Regions from separate parts of the Thalassotalea nanhaiensis genome, predicted to be linked through region 3. Evidence: predicted binding sites of a transcription regulator. Region 3 holds the regulator's gene; each other region holds the start of a gene.
The links. Region 3 encodes FNR, which switches genes on or off when oxygen is low (the NO sensors DNR and NnrR bind a similar motif). Its sites were predicted from a motif close to TTGATCTAGATCAA; they were not measured.
Positions count from the first base shown of each region.

Region 1: the regulator FNR is predicted to act here: its motif matches at 1,187-1,200, upstream of nrdG (anaerobic ribonucleoside-triphosphate reductase activating protein).
Region 2: the regulator FNR is predicted to act here: its motif matches at 3,244-3,257, upstream of RI845_RS00130 (OmpW/AlkL family protein).

Region 1 covers NZ_CP134146.1:1,799,714-1,806,074, reverse strand. Annotated here, with positions in the region: gene RI845_RS07955 (DUF2235 domain-containing protein) at 1-941, opposite strand, end outside; gene nrdG (anaerobic ribonucleoside-triphosphate reductase activating protein) at 1,265-1,741, shown strand; gene nrdD (anaerobic ribonucleoside-triphosphate reductase) at 1,728-3,575, shown strand; gene RI845_RS07940 (hypothetical protein) at 3,679-4,467, shown strand; gene pyrD (quinone-dependent dihydroorotate dehydrogenase) at 4,642-5,652, opposite strand; gene RI845_RS07930 (NAD-glutamate dehydrogenase) at 5,771-6,361, opposite strand, start outside.
Region 2 covers NZ_CP134146.1:27,206-33,566, forward strand. Annotated here, with positions in the region: gene RI845_RS00115 (L-threonylcarbamoyladenylate synthase) at 1-384, shown strand, start outside; gene hemF (oxygen-dependent coproporphyrinogen oxidase) at 384-1,292, shown strand; gene RI845_RS00125 (DUF3413 domain-containing protein) at 1,369-3,201, opposite strand; gene RI845_RS00130 (OmpW/AlkL family protein) at 3,327-3,992, shown strand; gene aroE (shikimate dehydrogenase) at 4,183-5,007, shown strand; gene RI845_RS00140 (hypothetical protein) at 5,004-5,219, shown strand; gene RI845_RS00145 (gamma carbonic anhydrase family protein) at 5,223-5,771, opposite strand.
Region 3 covers NZ_CP134146.1:2,322,452-2,328,812, forward strand. Annotated here, with positions in the region: gene RI845_RS10185 (heavy metal translocating P-type ATPase) at 1-1,091, shown strand, start outside; gene ccoS (cbb3-type cytochrome oxidase assembly protein CcoS) at 1,099-1,320, shown strand; gene RI845_RS10195 (sulfite exporter TauE/SafE family protein) at 1,327-1,995, shown strand; gene fnr (fumarate/nitrate reduction transcriptional regulator Fnr) at 2,039-2,761, shown strand; gene uspE (universal stress protein UspE) at 2,925-3,845, shown strand; gene ttcA (tRNA 2-thiocytidine(32) synthetase TtcA) at 3,952-4,896, shown strand; gene RI845_RS10215 (NCS2 family permease) at 5,002-6,291, shown strand.

The DNA.
Region 1 (6,361 bases), 520 kb from region 3:
GCCGGAATATTTCTTGGTCTAGAGCGTAGTTTTGAAAAGACCCCTTTAAAAGAGTTATGCAAAACACCAATCGGGTTGTCTATTATTAGCTGATCAATATCTTGTCGAAACTCTAAGCCAAAACTTTTACTTTGTTTGATCATCCATTTTAGCGCACCATTTGATAAGTCACTATCTTGGTAACCTCCGCCTACATCTGAATGCACTCCTGGAAACCATAACTCAACAGCGTCGTTATGCTCCTTTACATTACTCCAACGAGTGACGGTAAAACTACTGCGCTTTTCATCCATCGCCATCGCATGACGAGCATGCTCAATATGATCGGCTAATTTAGTGTCGTGAAATTGCCAACTGTCTTTGCGATCAAATAAATTTATTATCTCCAAATCATCAGGGATCCCAAGTGCCCCAACCGTATCCCACACCCCAAGAAATGTAATCGGAATAGCGCCTTTGTCATGAAAGAAACTCCAATGATTTTTCGCCCATTGGTTTTGTGGCATTTTATCTTTGTAGCCACTATTAAAAGCAGTTTCAACTCGATGCCAACTCTCTTCAGCTGAAATACCTTGCAGATTTACTAATCCCTTGCCTAAAAAGCCAGCTAAACTTCTTGCTGAAAACGCTCCTCTGGAAAAACCAAATAAGAAAACCTCATCGCCTTCACGGTAATTTAAACCCAACCAATGGTAAGCACTGGAGATATGACGGTTTATACCTATACCAAGCGCGCCGCCCAAAAACTCATCAATTAATCCAATTTCTTCACCGCCTACACCTGGGTGATAAAATACTTTTTGAGTAACTTCAGATGAATTTGCAGTTGCACTGATACAGTTTTTTAAACGATAAACGTTGGTCGGAGTGGTAACGCCATTTTCTTCTTGTTCAGGGTTATTCCAAGTGCCATCAAAACAAATAATCAAACGCTTCATCATGCTTCCTGCTGATATTAATTACATTAGTTAAACTTAGTTGAAAGTTGCCAATTTGCGAGCTAAAAGTCAATACAAAAGCAAATCCACGCAACTTTAAATTAACATCTCGTAAACCTTTGTTTACCAGCCTTTGGTCGCGCTGATTACCACTTATTACACTTTATTTCTTGCGCTGTTTTTTATTAATCAGCTTTCGTATAAATAATATCCCCTAAAATATTTGGGGATATTAAAACCATAAATGTTTGATCTAGATCAAACTCTAGCACCTAACAAGCACTATATAGTGTGTCTAACAATAAAAATTACACCATATATAGATTATGACGTTTAATTCATTACCGCCAACAATTGTGTTTCAGGAAGTACCAAATGAGATAAGTTTGTGCTTTAGCATCACCGGTTGCCAAGTAGGTTGTAAGGGTTGCCACAGTACTGAACTTTGGAATAAAAACTCTGGCGAGCCGTTAACAAATACAAAATTTCAACATTGGATTAACAAATATCAGACGTTGATTTCAACGGTGCTGTTTATGGGCGGGGAATGGCAAAAAGAGCACCTGATTGAAAAACTCATATGGGCTAAACAGCAAGGATTAAAAACCTGTTTATATACGGGCGAAAATTTTGTTGATGATGAAATTAGCAAACATTTAAGCTACGTAAAAATTGGAAAATGGGATCCTAGCAAAGGCGGATTAAACAACCCTGACACAAATCAAAAATTCATTGATTTGGCCACTGGAAACACTCTAAATCACTTATTTATAAAAAAAGGAATACAACATGTTGCGGCTTAGCGAAGAACAAATTAATAATAAAACAGCTTACATTGAAGAATATTTTGCAGCCAAAAATGCAGCAGATGGCTCTAAAATGGATGCCAATGCCAATGTGACACAAAAAAACATTGCAACACTAGAGGCTGAATTGCTTAAAGATTGTTATGTTCAAATTAATCGCTCATTGGTCAAAAATAAGATCAGTGAGATCTTTGATGCTGAATTAGCCAATGAATATCAACGTCAAATTGAAGATCATGAGATTTATGTACATGATGAAACCAGTATTAAGCCCTACTGCACTTCAATTAGCATGTATCCTTTTTTACTTGATGGATTAACTAAGTTGGGTGGAGAGTCTAAAGCACCAAAACACATTGAGTCATTTTGTGGTTCATTTGTTAACTTGATTTTTGCCATCTCAGCACAATTTGCCGGGGCGGTAGCCTCGGTTGAGTTTTTAACTTATTTTGATTATTTTGCTCGTAAAGAATTTGGAGACAACTACCTTGATAAGCACAGCAAAGCAATTGAAAATCACCTACAACATGTCGTTTACGCACTAAACCAACCTGCCGCAGCCCGTGGTTACCAAAGCGTATTTTGGAATATCTCAATTTTTGATCAGTTCTATTTTCAATCAATGTTTGAAGATTTTGTATTCCCTGACTTTACCAAGCCAAGTTGGCAAAGTGTCGATAAATTACAAAACTTCTTTTTAACCTGGATAAACAGTGAACGAGAGAAAGCTGTACTTACTTTCCCGGTTATCACTGCAGCTATGCTTACCGAAAATGGAGAATGTAAGGACAAAGAGTTTGCTTACAACCTAGCCAAAGAAAAAGCGATGGGTAATTCCTTTTTTATGTATTTATCAGACAGCCCGGATTCTTTAGCATCATGTTGTCGACTGCGTAACGAAATTACCGATAATACCTTTTCATTTACTCTAGGCGCTGGTGGCGTTGCAACGGGCTCGATAAATGTCATTACCCTGAATATGAACCGCTTAATTCAAGATGGTCGTGATTTAAAAACCGAAATTGAAAAAATTCAAAAATATCAGGTTGCCTATCGAAAAATAATGGAAGACTATCTAGCTCAGGGCGCATTAAGCGTATACGATGCTGGCTTTATTACCCTGGACAAGCAGTTTTTAACTATTGGCATTAATGGTATGGCTGAAGCGGCAGAGTACAAAGGCATAGCAGTAAGTAACAATCAGCAATATAAAGACTTTGTCAGTGATCATTTGCAAGTTATTTTCAAAGCCAACCAAGAGGCGAAAAAGCAATTTGGTTATATGTTTAATACTGAATTTGTACCGGCAGAAAACCTAGGCGTTAAAAACGCAAAATGGGATGCTAAAGATGGTTACCTAACTAATCGTGAATGCTATAACTCATACTTCTATCTGGTAGAAGATGAAAGCAGCAATCACTTAGATAAGTTTGTTTTGCATGGTAAAGAGATCAACCAGTACCTTGATGGAGGCTCTGCTCTGCATCTAAATTTAGATGAGAGTTTGTCGGCCGAGGCGTATGTGAAACTGTTTAATGTAGCGGCTAAAACCGGTTGTAACTATTTTTGTGTGAACGTAAAAATTACCATTTGTAATGAATGTGAGCATATTGACAAACGTACTCTGCATTACTGTAATTCGTGTGGCAGTGAGGATGTTGATCATGGCACAAGAGTTATTGGTTATTTAAAGCGTGTGTCTTCATTTTCAAATGACAGACAAAAAGAACACGGTTTACGTCATTATCAGCGTTTACAAAGCGACCGAGTGTATAATGAAAGAATGCTGCAACAACAAAGACAAAAACAATCTCATTTAGAATTGGTATAACTTTGAAAAATAGATAAAAAATGTAAACATGGCAGTGTAATATTATTGTATAAATGTTATTCTGCCATATCGCTGTTAGATCATTTTTAATTTATTTACCGTCATGCTTGCAAACATATTTACACCCTCCCCCTATATTAATCAATATGCTAAAGGCTGGATTTTTGACACCTTTACCTGGGCATTAACAGAGTTTGATGCCGCCGTATTTATGCAAGATTCACAGTTGATACTACCGACAAATAAGTTTTATCCCGGTAAAGTAAGCAGCATTGAAGAAATGGCGCAATCGGTATTTGATCACACATTAAAGTATGCTGGCATGCAACACTGGCCAATCAAACTGGTAGCGCCCGATAAATATCAAGAACATGCGTTGCCTAAGCTTAGCTTTACTGGCGGTATGCGCGGCTCACAAAGCCAAGTAATAAATACTGATTACACCGTAAACAACAACTCTGAAATTTTAGTCAGCTATAATCCAGCACAAATTAACCAACCACAAGATCTGGTTGCTTCTTTTGTACAAGCCTTTGCTTCAATTTTGATTGCACAGCGTGGTGTATTGCCACCAGGCGGTGATAAGCTTCTTCCTCAGGCAGTAGATTTAGTCGCGGCTTTCATGGGGTTTGGTGTAATGTTTGCCAATACTGCTTATCAATTCAAGGGTGGCTGCGGCAGCTGTTACAACAAGTATGCCAACCGACAATCGGCATTGGTTGAAAAGGAAATTATTTATTGTTTAGCGCTGTTTGCAACATTAAAGAAAATTCCAGGTAGACACGTAACGTCTCATTTGAAAGCGCACCTACGTAAGGACTTTAGAAAAGCGCTAAAAGAGTTAAAACGCGATAATGATACGAAACAGCTTCGTTTGCTGACAAAGCAATAACCTTTCAATAGTCGTTAGGCTCTGCTTTATATGATGGCTGCTGAAACAAGTTCAGGAAATTAAAGCTGACTCAGGTAATTAAAGCCGTCTCAGCAAGTAAATTTAGGTTTTGTAAAGTATTGTGACGGCAAAGCCAGGTGATTTATTACCCCTGACTACGCCCTACATTGTTGATTAAATCGAATCGACAATGTCTTTGATAAGTTTAGGACCTTCGTAAATAAAGCCAGTGTAGACTTGCACCAAGCTTGCACCTGCAGCTAGTTTTTCTTGGGCTGCTTCGGCGCTATTAATTCCACCAACACCTATAATTGGCATTTTTCCAGAGAGCTCTTTGGCTAATAACTTTATAACTTCAGTGCTTTTATCTTGTACAGGTAAACCGCTTAACCCCCCCATTTCACTGCCATGTTCCAGGTTTTCTACACCTTCGCGGCTTAAGGTAGTGTTGGTCGCAATAACACCATCGATGTCATTGGCTAACAAACATTCTGCAATTCCTGCAATTTCTTCTGCCGTTGAGTCAGGAGCGATTTTAACGGTAATTGGTACATACTTAGAGTGTTTAGCTGCAAGTGCTGTTTGTTCTGCTTTTAATGCGCTTAAAAGGTTATTAAGGGCGTCTCCGTACTGTAAGTCTCGTAAGCCTGGAGTGTTTGGCGACGAAATGTTTACTGTGATGTATGAAGCGTGCTCATACACTTTACGCATACAAAAAATATAATCGTCTTTGGCATTTTCTTCTGGTGTGTCTTTGTTCTTACCAATATTGATACCAAGCACACCTTTAAAGTTGGCCTTTTTAACCTGGTTTACTAAATAATCAACGCCATGGTTGTTAAACCCCATGCGGTTTATAATCGCATTCGCTTGCGGTAAACGAAAAATACGAGGCTTTGGATTTCCCGGTTGAGGACGCGGAGTAACCGTACCTATTTCAACAAAGCCAAATCCCATAGCACCAAAGCCATTGATACATTCACCATTTTTATCCAAGCCAGCCGCTAAACCAACCGGATTAGGAAATGATATGCCCATTACTTCTACAGGTTTATCTTTTACCTGTGCGCCGTATAAGCCTTTTAAAGCAAAAGAAGCAGGTAGTTTAAGCATATTAATGGTTAATTCGTGGGCTTGTTCAGCACTAAGTTTGAACAATAAATTACGGGCTAATGAATAAAGCATGACGTCTCAAATGATTAAATATTATTGATAAAGTTTATTTTTTTAGGCTTATAAAAAAATAAACTCCCTTAAAAAAAGGAGTTTATCATTTTTCAGTTAAACAGTATAAATATTTATACTACTGATGAGCAAGCAACATTAATTCACGTAATGCCACTGAGAACTTGGCAAACTCGTGTGTTTTGGTTGTTCTAAAGTCGGCAAGTATTTGCTGCCAACGCTCAATTGGTTGCGAAGACGTTTCCATCCAAGTTTCAAACATTTGCTCAATGTCTTTACTTTCAGGGCTTCCGCGCAAAATTACAGACGTTAATGCACGTTGTTGCCAATCCAACTCTTCTCTGAAAGAAGCTCGAGCCAATGCTTGCCAATGGTTTTCAACTGGTTGCTGGGTAATTTGGTTCAAGAACCAATGCAAGTCTAGACGTACACCAATATGGAAGTACAATTGCGCGACCAGTTCAACTTGTCGTGCATCTTGACAGGCAACTTGGGCAATATCCATTGTTGAGAATAACGTAGACAACAATGAAATACGCTCTGCAAGTTTTGCAGGTACTTTTTCAGCCAATAATTTATCTTTAGCGTTAGTTAATTCACGAGCTTCTTCATCAACCAGGAATTTATCCATTTTAGTTGCCAACACTTTAAATGCCGGACGGTAAAACTCAATTGATTGCTCAATATCTAGTGCTTTATTACGGTGACG
Region 2 (6,361 bases), 2.0 Mb from region 3:
AGTAACTATTCACAGTTATTACCCTATATAGATGATAGTAAAATACCTCAAGACAAACGCTATACTGTATTGTCGCGATGGCCAGACTGTATTACTCAAGTCGTTCCGGCAAATCCATCTATTGCTAAGTATTTAACTGGCGATTTCAGCACAATAGCTGTACGGGTAACGAGTCAGCCAGATGTTGTTGCATTATGCAAGGCGACTAATAAACCAATCGTCTCAACGAGCGCTAATTTGAGCGGCACAGAGCCGGCGATTACCTGGCAACAAGTAGAAGCAGCATTTGCTAATACGGTAGATTTCATTATTAAAGGCGAAACATTAGGTTTTGCTAAACCATCAACAATCATCAATGCATTAACAGGGGAAGTATACCGCTAATGAGCCAAATTAATATTGACCAAGTGGTTGAGTTTTTAAAAACGTTACAAGATCAAATTTGTTCAGCCCTAGAACAAGCTGATGGCGAAGCTAAGTTTGTTGAAGATCTATGGCAACGTGAAGAAGGTGGAGGTGGTCGTACTCGAGTATTAACCAATGGTGCGGTAATAGAGCAGGGTGGTGTTAACTTTTCAACGGTTAGTGGAGACAAATTGCCTCCTTCAGCGACCGCGCATCGCCCAGAATTAGCAGGTCGTACTTGGCAAGCCTGTGGTGTCTCATTGGTTATTCACCCCAAAAATCCTCATATTCCAACATCTCATGCTAATGTACGATTTTTTATTGCCGAAAAAGACGGAGAAGATCCGGTTTGGTGGTTTGGTGGTGGTTTTGATTTAACGCCATTTTACCCGGTAAAAGAAGACGTTATTCATTGGCATCAAACTGCGGCTGATTTATGCGCCCCGTTTGGTGATAATATTTACCAAGAGCACAAAAAATGGTGTGATGAATATTTCTATTTAAAACACAGAGATGAAACCCGTGGTGTTGGTGGCTTGTTTTTTGATGATTTAAATTGTTGGGACTTTGATACTTGTTTGAATTACATCAAGGCAGTAGGGCAAGGGTTTATTGATGCTTATGTGCCAATTATTAATAAACGTAAAAATACACCTTTTACTGAGCATCAACGCCAATTCCAATTATATCGCCGTGGTCGTTATGTTGAATTCAACCTGGTGTTTGATCGAGGAACGTTATTCGGTTTGCAATCGGGTGGCCGTACAGAGTCTATATTAATGTCTATGCCGCCACTGGCAAGATGGGAATATAACTATCAGCCAGAAGATGGCAGCCAAGAAGCTGAACTCTATCAGCATTATTTAAAGCCACAAAACTGGTTATAGTTTTTAAACTAATTAAAAAAGCCCAATAAATATAACTTTATTGGGCTTTTTTCTTTCATGCGTTTATCGGAAAAGCTTATTTATTAAAGCGGCGTAACTCTTCCATCGCGTCTAACACAACGTTCATATCCAACTTACCATCTTCAATTTCTTGATAGTCATTATCGAAAATTGTGAAATTACCTAAACGATCGAGTTCATTCAGTTGCTTGGTATCTTTTATTGCGTAATAACCATCACGACCAAAGATTAACCAACTATGCTGCTGTTTATCAAACAATGACTGACCACTGCTGTATTCATTGCTTTTATTACTACAGCCAAGCGCGTCAGTAAGCAACGTCGGAGCAATATCATAATGGCTAGTTTGAGCTTGATAGAAGTCTTTTGGAGCTTCTGGCCAATGAATTATCAATGGCACCTGAGTTTGGTATCTGGAATAGTTTGAGTTGTGACCCCAAAATCCCTTCTTACTATCATTAAACTCTTTACCATGATCACCCGTTATGATGATGATGGTATTGTTAATATCATCGCCCAATTGAGCGATTACTTGTTGAATTTGCAAATCAATAAAATTGATTGAATTCTTATATAAGTTTAAAAATGGCTGCGGATCATAGTCATCATTTAATGCCATATAGTTTATGTCATCTAAAGAAGGTGTATATTTTCGTTCAAAATCTGTCGGTATCGAAAATCCATGGGCAGAGTCAAAAAGCATGAATGCAAAAAATGGATTATCGCTGTCCTTGTTTTTATGCCAATCGATAAAATCTTTGGTAATGTCCATATCACGCTCAAAAGGTTTTTCACCTTTAGAATGAGTACGAAGATTTTCAACGTTACTAAATAATGTTTGATCAAACTCCGGGCTTGTCAATTTTGCACTGGCAAAAATACCAATATCGTAGCTTTGCTGCTTAACAACATCCATTAAAACAGGCGATGTCTGCGTATCCAGAATAGGTTGCCAGTAATGGCCAGGAATCGCATAAAACAAACTGAACATGCCATGGCGAGTGTTGTTACTGCCGCTATGGTGTTGCTTAAAGTGCGTACCTTTATCAGCAATACTTTGAATAGTTGGCGTCATTTTGCCGTCCATCATATCACTGCGCCAAGAGTCCAACGTGATCAATAAAATATTTTTTTGCTGAGCTGGCGCCACACATTGCATTGGGCTTAACGGATAATTAATTGCCGACTTGACCTTTTTTTGTTTTAACAAGGCCTGTTGTTTTTGTGCTTCTATATTAACCACACCAAATTTAGCCATAAAGCTTTTCGCTGTTAGCGGAAATGAAATTGGCAAATAACGAGCTTGCTGGGTAATACTTTTCTCAAACTTGGCATCTGCCCACGTATGAATGCCGTGGCCAAGAAGTAATAATACAAACCAAATCTTTAAAGGTGTTTTAAGAGAAAAATGAGTTTCCACATATTTATTACGAAGCATTTCGCTTAAGAATATTTGCGCGGCAAAAAAGGCCAAAATAATTAAGCTTATCAATGTCCATAACTGCCACGAGAAACTGAAAATTTCTGTTCCGCCCTCAACCATTAACTCAAACACAATGCCATTAAAATGAAATCGATATTGTTGATAAACAAAAGTATCGGCAAGTAGTAATGATAAGGCTAAAGATACGAGTATGATGGCAATAAATCGTATTGCTAAATAATGCTTTAGAATTTTAGCCAGTAAATGTAAAAAACCGGTCAGTAATAATGCTAAAAAACCTAAATGAGCAACACTGTAAGTAAATAAAAATATTGTTGAAATTACACTGTCAGGATAGGGGTGTGGCGATAAATACCTTAAGGCAATGAAAATTGTAATGACAAAGTTAACGGCTAGGTACCGGTTTAACCAGCTTTTTACATTGTTTGCTTGAAAATCATTCATAAATTAATTAATTTTTGTATTTTGTTTAGTATCTAAAAAAACTTGTTCTAAATCAATATCCCTACTTTTTTTGTGGTTACAATCCTTAACAAATTTTGACAATATTAACATGTAAGGCAATGGCCATGAAAAAGAATTTAATTAGTTTAGCATTAGTATCCCTATTAGCGAGCAATGCAGCGGTAGCCGCATCTTACGAAGCTGGTGATTTTGTGATCCGTGGTGGTGTAACCATGGTAGAACCTGACAGTGGTAAATCCGGCATAGATTTAGCGGGTGAAGATTCTGGCTTAACTTTAAGCGTAGATGATAATACTCAATTAGGTCTAAACTTTGTTTACTTTTTTGATAGCAACTGGGCGATAGAAGTATTGGCAGCAACGCCATTTACTCACGATGTTAAATTACAGGCGGCTGGCACAGAAACTACATTAGCTGAAGTTACACATTTACCACCGACAGTGAGTGCGGTTTATTACTTTGATACCGGTTCAAAATTTATGCCTTATGTAGGTGCCGGTTTAAACTACACCATTTTCTTTGATGAAGAATTTGATTCAACTTATAAAGACGCTGGCTTTAGTAATCTTGAACTGGACGGGTCTTTTGGATTTGCATTACAAGTTGGTGCCGATTATCAATTAAATGAAAAGTGGCATATTAATGCATCAGCTCGTTACATCGATATAGGTACAGACGCTACTTTCGATGTGGGTGGTGCAAGTATTGGCGAATCTTCTGTAGATGTAGACCCAATGGTTTACTCACTTATGCTTGGCTATAAGTTTTAATTAAACTTTCCCATCAATATAAACAGCCACTGAATTCGAAAGATTCGGTGGCTTTTTAATTCATGGAAGAATTAACTTAGAATTGCCATGGATGCTTTTCAGAGTTGCCCGTTATAAGCTTTTGTCAATTCATATTCCCATTAGCGTTAGATTTGGTTACTCTTAACAAAACTCACCATAATTAGTGCCCATGGATAACTATCTCGTTTTTGGCAACCCAATTGCCCAATCAAAATCACCACTTATTCATCAAATGTTTGCCGAGCAAACACAACAAGCGATTACTTATACAAAAAGCCAACCAGAAGAGGCTGAATTTAAAGCATCCGTTGCAACATTCATTAATAACGGTGGTAAGGGTGCTAATGTCACAGCACCTTTTAAAGAACAGGCAATTCAATTGTGTGAGCATTTAACTGAACGAGCTAATATGGCTGGTGCAGTGAATACATTGAGTTTTCGTGATGGTAAGGTTTATGGCGATAATACCGATGGCATTGGTTTAGTAAATGATTTGAAAAGTCACCAGGTTCAGCTTACCAATAAATCAATATTACTTATGGGAGCTGGCGGGGCAGCTCGTGGGGTAATATTACCTCTATTAGCTGAAAATCCAGCTCGCATTGTTATTGTAAATAGAACAGTCGAAAAAGCAAAGTTGTTAGCAACTCGTTTTAATGATGAAAAGTTATCGGCAATTGGCTATAGCGAAACCGCAGAAACAACGTTTGATGTAATTATTAATGCAACATCGGCAAGCCTATCAGCAAACCTACCTGATTTAAGTCCTAAATGTATTACTGAGAAAACTGTTTGTTATGACATGGTTTATGGCGCTGAATTAAGCCTATTCTTAACCTGGTGTGCTGAACACAAAGCCCGACAAGTCATTGATGGTTTAGGTATGTTAGTAGGCCAAGCCGCAGAAAGTTTTTATATTTGGCGCAAAGTAAGGCCAGAACAAACTCAGGTACTGGCTAAGTTAAGAAGTCAATTACAAGGCGTTGATAAATGAATCAGGCGATTTTGTTTAATGATGATCATATTTATATAGTAGAAAAGCAGCTTTGGCGCTTTACCGGGTTACTGTCTGGCAATCAGGTAAATATATATATAGCACATTCAGCGTCAGCAATAAGCCAAGCAGATAAGTTTGATTGGGAAGAAAAAGTCGAAGAGTGGTTAGAAGATAATGAGCCAGATGAGAATAATGAGATCTGGCTCTAGTAACTATTGATTTTGTTCTGCAATATACTCATCTTTTAAACGAACGTAATTAGCATTTGTGTCTCTTAAGAAAGTGAGCTCGTCATCAGTGAGAGGGCGCTTTTGTTTTGCCGGGTTACCAACATACAAAAAGCCAGGCTCTAATGTCTTATTTGGTGGTACGAGAGATCCGGCACCTATAATACAATCGTTACCGACAACTGCACCGTCCATTATTATGGCGCCCATGCCAACCAAAATACGATCGCCCAACGTACAGCCATGCAGCATTACTTTATGGCCAACGGTAACTTCTTCACCAATAACTAGAGGATAGCCATCAGGAAATTTGGTGGTTTTGCGAGTCACATGCAAGACACTACCATCTTGAATGTTACTATTTGCGCCGATAGTAATATGATTCACATCACCTCGTGCTACCACCAGTGGCCAAATACTTACATCAGCCCCTAGAGTGATATCACCAATTAATACAGAACTTGGATCAACATATACTTTTTCAGATAATTTAGGGTAAATGCCTCTATATGGCCTAAGGGAAGAAACTGTCATAAATGAAGCCTATTAATTGATTTAGTATTTACTCTATCAAAAAAACTAGAGCAAACAGATATAAAAACCCATTATCTAATAATAAATTGTAGTTTTTATATTAACTGTGAACGAGAAAATGTAATTCAAACATAACTAAAAACGATCTAATCGATAACACTGAGCTCAATAATAGCGCAGCTTGTACAGAATATAATCGAATTTGAGTTTTTTTCAAATTAATTTCAAAAAGCAGTTGACGGCAGCCTAAAAATCTCTAAAATGCGCTTCACTTCTTCGGGACATCCCAACGAAGCGTTTTAATAAGTTAAGTAATCCAATAGGGTACTTAATCGCTGATGAAGCATTTAAAAATAAACTTTTAAATAATTCAAAAAAATCGGTTGACATTAAAACTAGGGTGCTTATAATGCGCATCCACTTCAGGCAAGGCTACTAGCCGGTTTGAAGACAAAGAGACTAACGAATGCGATTAGCTCTTCGTTCGAATAGAACGGTTCTTTAACAATTAGTTATCATGCAATTTGTGTGGGCACTCACATTAAGATTGATTTACAACATAGATACTTCGGTATCAAAAATCACTTAAT
Region 3 (6,361 bases):
TGTTAACCGCAATAGGTACATCGATTTATTGGACGATGCACTCTCCAGAAGAGGCGTTTTGGATAACACTTTCAGTATTAGTTGCTACATGTCCTTGTGCCCTGTCACTGGCCACCCCAACCGCGTTAACGTGTGGCACAATCAGATTAAACAAAGACGGCATCATGATCAAAAATGCCCACGTGTTAGAAACTATGCCTAAAATAGACTGTATAGCTTTTGATAAAACAGGCACGTTAACCAACGGCGAATTTGCCATTACAGATATTGTTTTACTTAACAAACAATATGACCGAGACAGTATCTTAGCAATAGCTGCAGCATTAGAAGCACATTCTGAACATCCATTAGCGAAAGCATTTAATGAATATCGAAACCACGATGTCAATGTAAAAGATGTTGAAGTGGTTCCCGGTTGCGGCGTTAAAGGCTCTAAAGATGGTCACCAAATATGCATTGGTAAAGTGAGCTGGATTGAACAATTTACACCTATAGATGACAGCCATCATAAGGCACAATGTTTATTAACGGTAGATAACATTCTAATAGCAACGTTTTATATGCAAGATACATTACGAGTTAATACCAAAACAGTCATAAATGACATGCGTTTAGCAAACATTGAAACACTGTTGATCAGTGGTGATAATAAAGCTGGGGTTGATGCGTTTAATCAACAGGTACAACTTGATCAATCCTTTGATACATGTAGTGCCAATGACAAACTAACCATATTGGCTGATAAACAAGAAGCAGGTAAGACTGTAGCTATGGTTGGCGACGGGGTAAATGACTCCCCTGTTTTCGCACAAGCCCATGTATCTATTGCAATGGGGAGCGGTACGGAAATAGCCAAAAGTGGTGCCGATGTTATTTTATTGAATAATCATTTATCAAGCTTATTAAGACTTAAACACATAGCCACTAAAACGTCTAATATTGTAAAGCAAAATTTTGGTTGGGCATTTGCTTACAACGCTATTATTTTACCACTGGCTGTTTGTGGTTTTATCACCCCTTATATGGCAGTATTAGGAATGTCAGCAAGTTCAATAATTGTTGTCACTAATTCATTAAGATTATTAAAGTAGTGATTCTATGAGCGTTATTTACATCCTTATTCCTATTGCCATCATTTTTACAGCGATAGCTATTTATTTATTTTTTTGGGCAGTAAAAACAGAACAGTTTGACGATCTAGAAAAACAGGGAATGAGTATTTTATTTGATGATGAACCTACAACTGATAAAACAAAACCTACCAAAAGCGAAACAACTAAATCGAACGATGAACACACCCCAAGTAACACTGATCAGTAACTACTTATGGAATTAGATTTTTTATCTGCGTTTCTAATTGGTATTGCTGGCGCAGGACACTGTGTTGCCATGTGTGGCGGCATAACAACAATGCTAACAGCGTCAATCGAAGACAAATCAAAAGCCAATATCAGTCTTATCTTAGCCTACAATTTTGGCCGAATTAGCGCTTATACTTTTGCTGGAGCCATTGCTGGTTTAACGGGTTCCCTCGCTGCTAAATCGCTAGGCTTTCCTATTTTATGGTTAAAGGTTATTGCCGCGTTATTTGTTATATTTTTAGGGCTTTATATCGCAAAATGGTCGTTCGCTTTAGCAAAAGTAGAAAATATAGGCAAAATGTTATGGAGGTATCTACAGCCTCTGAGTAAGAAATTTATACCCGTTACCAATATAAAGCAGTCATTAATGTTAGGAGTGGTTTGGGGTTGGCTACCATGTGGATTAGTTTATTCGACCCTTACTTGGTCCATCGCCAGTGCGTCTTGGTACAACGGTGCATTAATCATGTTTGCATTTGGTTTAGGAACACTGCCAGCTTTACTTACCCTGTCATCTGGCTTTAAATTTGTAACTAAAACGTTACAATCTGTTTTAATTCGTAAATTAACAGCAATTTTACTGATTATTTACGGTACATTTTCGTTATATATTGCCCTAAATCAAATATTTTAGTACTCTTCATCCAACAGAATTAAGATGTAGATTGTAAAGAAATATGCCTCAAATAATACCCATTGCAAATAATATTAAATGTCAGAACTGTAGTATCAGTGAACTATGTTTACCATTTAGTTTAAATGAAACAGAACTGAATTTACTTGACGATATTATTCAACGTAAAAAGCCAGTGCAAAAAAACACCCAAATTTTTAAAGCAGGTGAAGAATTGCATACCCTTTATGCTATTCGCTCGGGCACGTTCAAAACATTTATTATTTCTGAACAAGGTGAAGAACAAATTACCGGGTTTCATTTGGCCGGTGATTTAATGGGTTTTGATGCTCTTTCAGATAAAAGCCATCCTAGCTTCGCTAAGGCATTAGAGACGTCAATGGTGTGTGAAATACCGTTTGAAGTACTTGATACCCTTTCAAGCAAAATTCCTAAACTTAAAGCTCAGATGATGAGCTTAATGAGTTCAGAAATACAATGTAGCAGTGAAATGTTACTGCTATTAAACCGTAAAAATGCGGAAGAAAAATTAGCAACATTCCTTGCTAACTACGGACGTAGGTTAGGAAGTCGTCATTTATCTTCGGTTGAATTTAACTTACCGATGACCCGAAGTGAAATAGGAAATTATATTGGTTTAACCATTGAAACAATTTCTCGTTTAATGACTCGCTTTCAAAAGGAAGGTTTGATCAAAGTAGAGAATAAATTCATTACCATATTAGACAAAGATGGCTTATTTGAATTAGCCGGTTATAGCAAATAAACAAATTTCCAACTCTACTTGCCGCGTTGATTTATATTTGATTTAAATCAACGCGTTAATAAACTTTTCACAATTCCCCATAAATATTCAATAACATATTTGTAACAATCGCCAGTTCATATTAAGCTTATATCAGCTTAATAATATTTATATTGGTGAACGTATGGAAAGTTATCAGAATATATTAGTCGTTATCGATCCAACAACTGAAGAGCAAAAAGCACTGGCAAGAGCATGTATTTTAGCCAAAAGTTCAGGTGCTAAGGTCACTGCGTTTTTATCTATTTATGACTTTTCCTATGAAATGACTACCATGCTGTCCGGTGAAGAGCGTGAAGCAATGCGTGAAACTGTGGTTAAGGGTAGAGCCAATTGGTTAACTGATCTGATAGAAGACTTTGATTGTGACATCCAAACTAAAGTGGTGTGGCATAACCGCCCATTTGAAGCAATTCTTGATGAAGTAAAAGACAATGGCTTTGATGTTGTTATTAAAAGCACCCATGAGCACCCCACTTTACAATCCGTAATATTTACCCCGACCGACTGGCACTTGATTCGTAAATGCTGGGTACCATTATTATTAGTAAAAGAACACGCGTGGCCTGATAATGGTCATATTTTAGCAGCAGTGAATGCCGGTAGTGAAGAAGAAGAGCACCAGTCATTAAACAACAAGATTTCTGAAGAGGCTATCAACCTGGCTAAACTGATTAATGCTGATGTACATTTTGTTAATTCTTACCCTGGCACCCCGATAAACATCGCCATAGAAATTCCAGAATTTGATGCCAATGAATACAATGATGCGATGAAACAACATCATGTGGATGTCATGAAAGAGCATGCTGATAAATTTGGCATGAAGGAGGAATTTCTTCATGTAGAAGAAGGGTTACCTGAAGATGTCATTGAAAAAGTTGCAACACAAATAGACGCAGAATTGGTGATCTTAGGGACTATTGGCCGTACAGGCTTGTCGGCAGTACTTATTGGTAATACTGCGGAACACGTGATTGACCGTTTAAACTGTGATTTATTAGCTTTAAAACCTGACGGCTATCAATCGCCATTTCTAAAATAAAATTAAATTGATTGATTTACTGCTTATAAAGCATTAATCGCTAATTTATTAAAGCTTTTAACTTATGTATAATGCGCGCCTTAAAGTAAACTATACGGTGCGCAACATGTCATTACAGACCCCGAATACTCCATCAAACGTTACTGACGTTAAAATTGCAAAGCAACAGCAAGCAAAACTTGAGAAACGTTTTCGTCATCATGTGGGTAAAGCAATAAGCGATTACAACATGATAGAAAATGGTGACAAGATCATGGTGTGTTTATCTGGCGGTGCCGATAGTTATACCATGCTGGATATATTACTCAAACTTAAAGCCTCTGCACCAATCCATTTTGATATCGTAGCGGTTAATTTAGATCAAAAACAACCGGGCTTTCCAGAGCATATATTACCAACATATCTTAAAGAGTTAGGTGTTGAATACCATATAATCGAAGAAGACACCTATTCTATTGTTATGGATAAAATTCCAGAAGGGAAAACCACCTGCAGCCTTTGTTCACGCTTACGCAGAGGGATTTTATACAGCACTGCAAAGCGTTTAAAGGTTACTAAAATAGCATTGGGTCATCACCGTGATGATATGATTGAAACACTTTTACTGAACATGTTTTTTAATGGTAAAACCAAAACCATGCCTGCAAAGCTTGTATCAGATAATGGCGAACATGTAGTAATTCGACCACTTGCTTATTGTAAAGAAAAAGAAATAAAACAGTACTCCGGATTAAAACAGTTTCCAATTATTCCATGTAACTTATGTGGCAGTCAGCCAAACTTGCAAAGACAGAATGTTAAAGCCATGCTGAAAGACTGGGATATTAAATTTCCAGGACGTGCCGAATCTATTTTCACCGCATTACAAAATGTCGTACCTTCTCATTTAGCAGATCATCAATTATTCGACTTTAAGAATGTTGATTTAAATACAGGTGTTGTAAATGGCGGCGACATTGCTTTTGATAAAGAAGAAATAACACCCGCAACGAGTTTTGTTCAGCCTAAGTTTGAGCAAGGTGACCTTGTAAATTTTACAGAAATTAAATAACCCAATTACTTTTAAATTCGTTTTTTTTGATTTTAACTGCTATCTATTAGTAATAAATATAAAAAATAACAATACGTTAGACAAAATATACTGAGGAAAACTTGCATGTTTGAAAAATTATTTAAGCTTGTAGAACATGGTACAAATACAAAACGTGAAATCATGGCTGGTTTCACCACATTCTTAACCATGGGTTACATCATCTTTGTTAATCCTAGCATGCTGGCAATGACAGGTATGGATCATGGAGCAGTATTTGTTGCTACGTGTTTAGCTGCGGCTATTGGTTGTTTCATAATGGGCTTTTATGCCAACTATCCTATCGCATTAGCACCTGGTATGGGATTAAACGCATTCTTTACGTTTACTGTGGTTATGGAGCTTGGATACACTTGGAATGTTGCCTTAGGGGGCGTATTCATCTCAGGGGTGATTTTTACCATATTAAGTATATTTAAAGTTCGAGAATGGATTATAAACTCGATCCCCCATGCACTAAGGTTTGGTATTGCCGCAGGTATCGGTATGTTTTTGGCGTTAATTGCGTTAAAGAATTCAGGAATTATTGTCGCAAGCCCTGCAACGTTAGTTACATTAGGTGATATTACTTCATTCGGTCCGATGATGGCTGTATTAGGCTTGTTTCTTATCGTTGGCTTAGTTAGCTTGAACGTTAATGGAGCAGTAATGATCGCAATTCTTGTGATCACTACCCTTGGCCTTATGTTTGGCGATGTAACCTATTCGGGTATCATGTCAATGCCACCTTCACTTGCGCCGACTCTAGCTCAACTAGATATATCAGGTGCATTGGAAGTTGGTATGATCAGCGTTATTTTCGCGTTTTTGTTTGTCGACTTATTTGATACCTCAGGCACACTAATTGCCGTAGCCCATCGAGGTAACTTGCTCGATGACGACGGTAACCTGCCACGCTTGAAAAAAGCCTTGTTAGCTGACTCAACAGCGACAATTGCAGGTTCTATGTTAGGGACATCGACAACGACGAGTTATGTTGAAAGTACAGCTGGTGTTGCAGCAGGTGGTCGAACAGGCTTAACGGCGGTAACGGTAGGCGTATTATTTATAGCAGCCCTATTCTTCTCGCCATTAGCTGGAATGATCCCAGCCTACGCAACAGCAGGTGCTTTATTCTTTGTTGGCGTATTAATGCTTGGCGGTTTGGTCCATGTAAAATGGGATGATTTAATGGATGCCGTACCTGTCGCTGTTATCTTGATCACGATGCCACTAACATTCTCAATCGCTGACGGAATTGCCTTCGGTTTCATCAGTTACGCTGCGGTTCGAGTATTCAGTGGCCGCTTTTCCGACATTAACCCGAGTGTTTGGTTTTTAGCTGCATTGTTTGTTGCTAAATTTGCCTTCATGTAATTCTATTTAGGCAAGCATAAGGCCTGTTTAAAAGGGTCTGCTTGCCGCCATTAAATTATTTAAAATAATC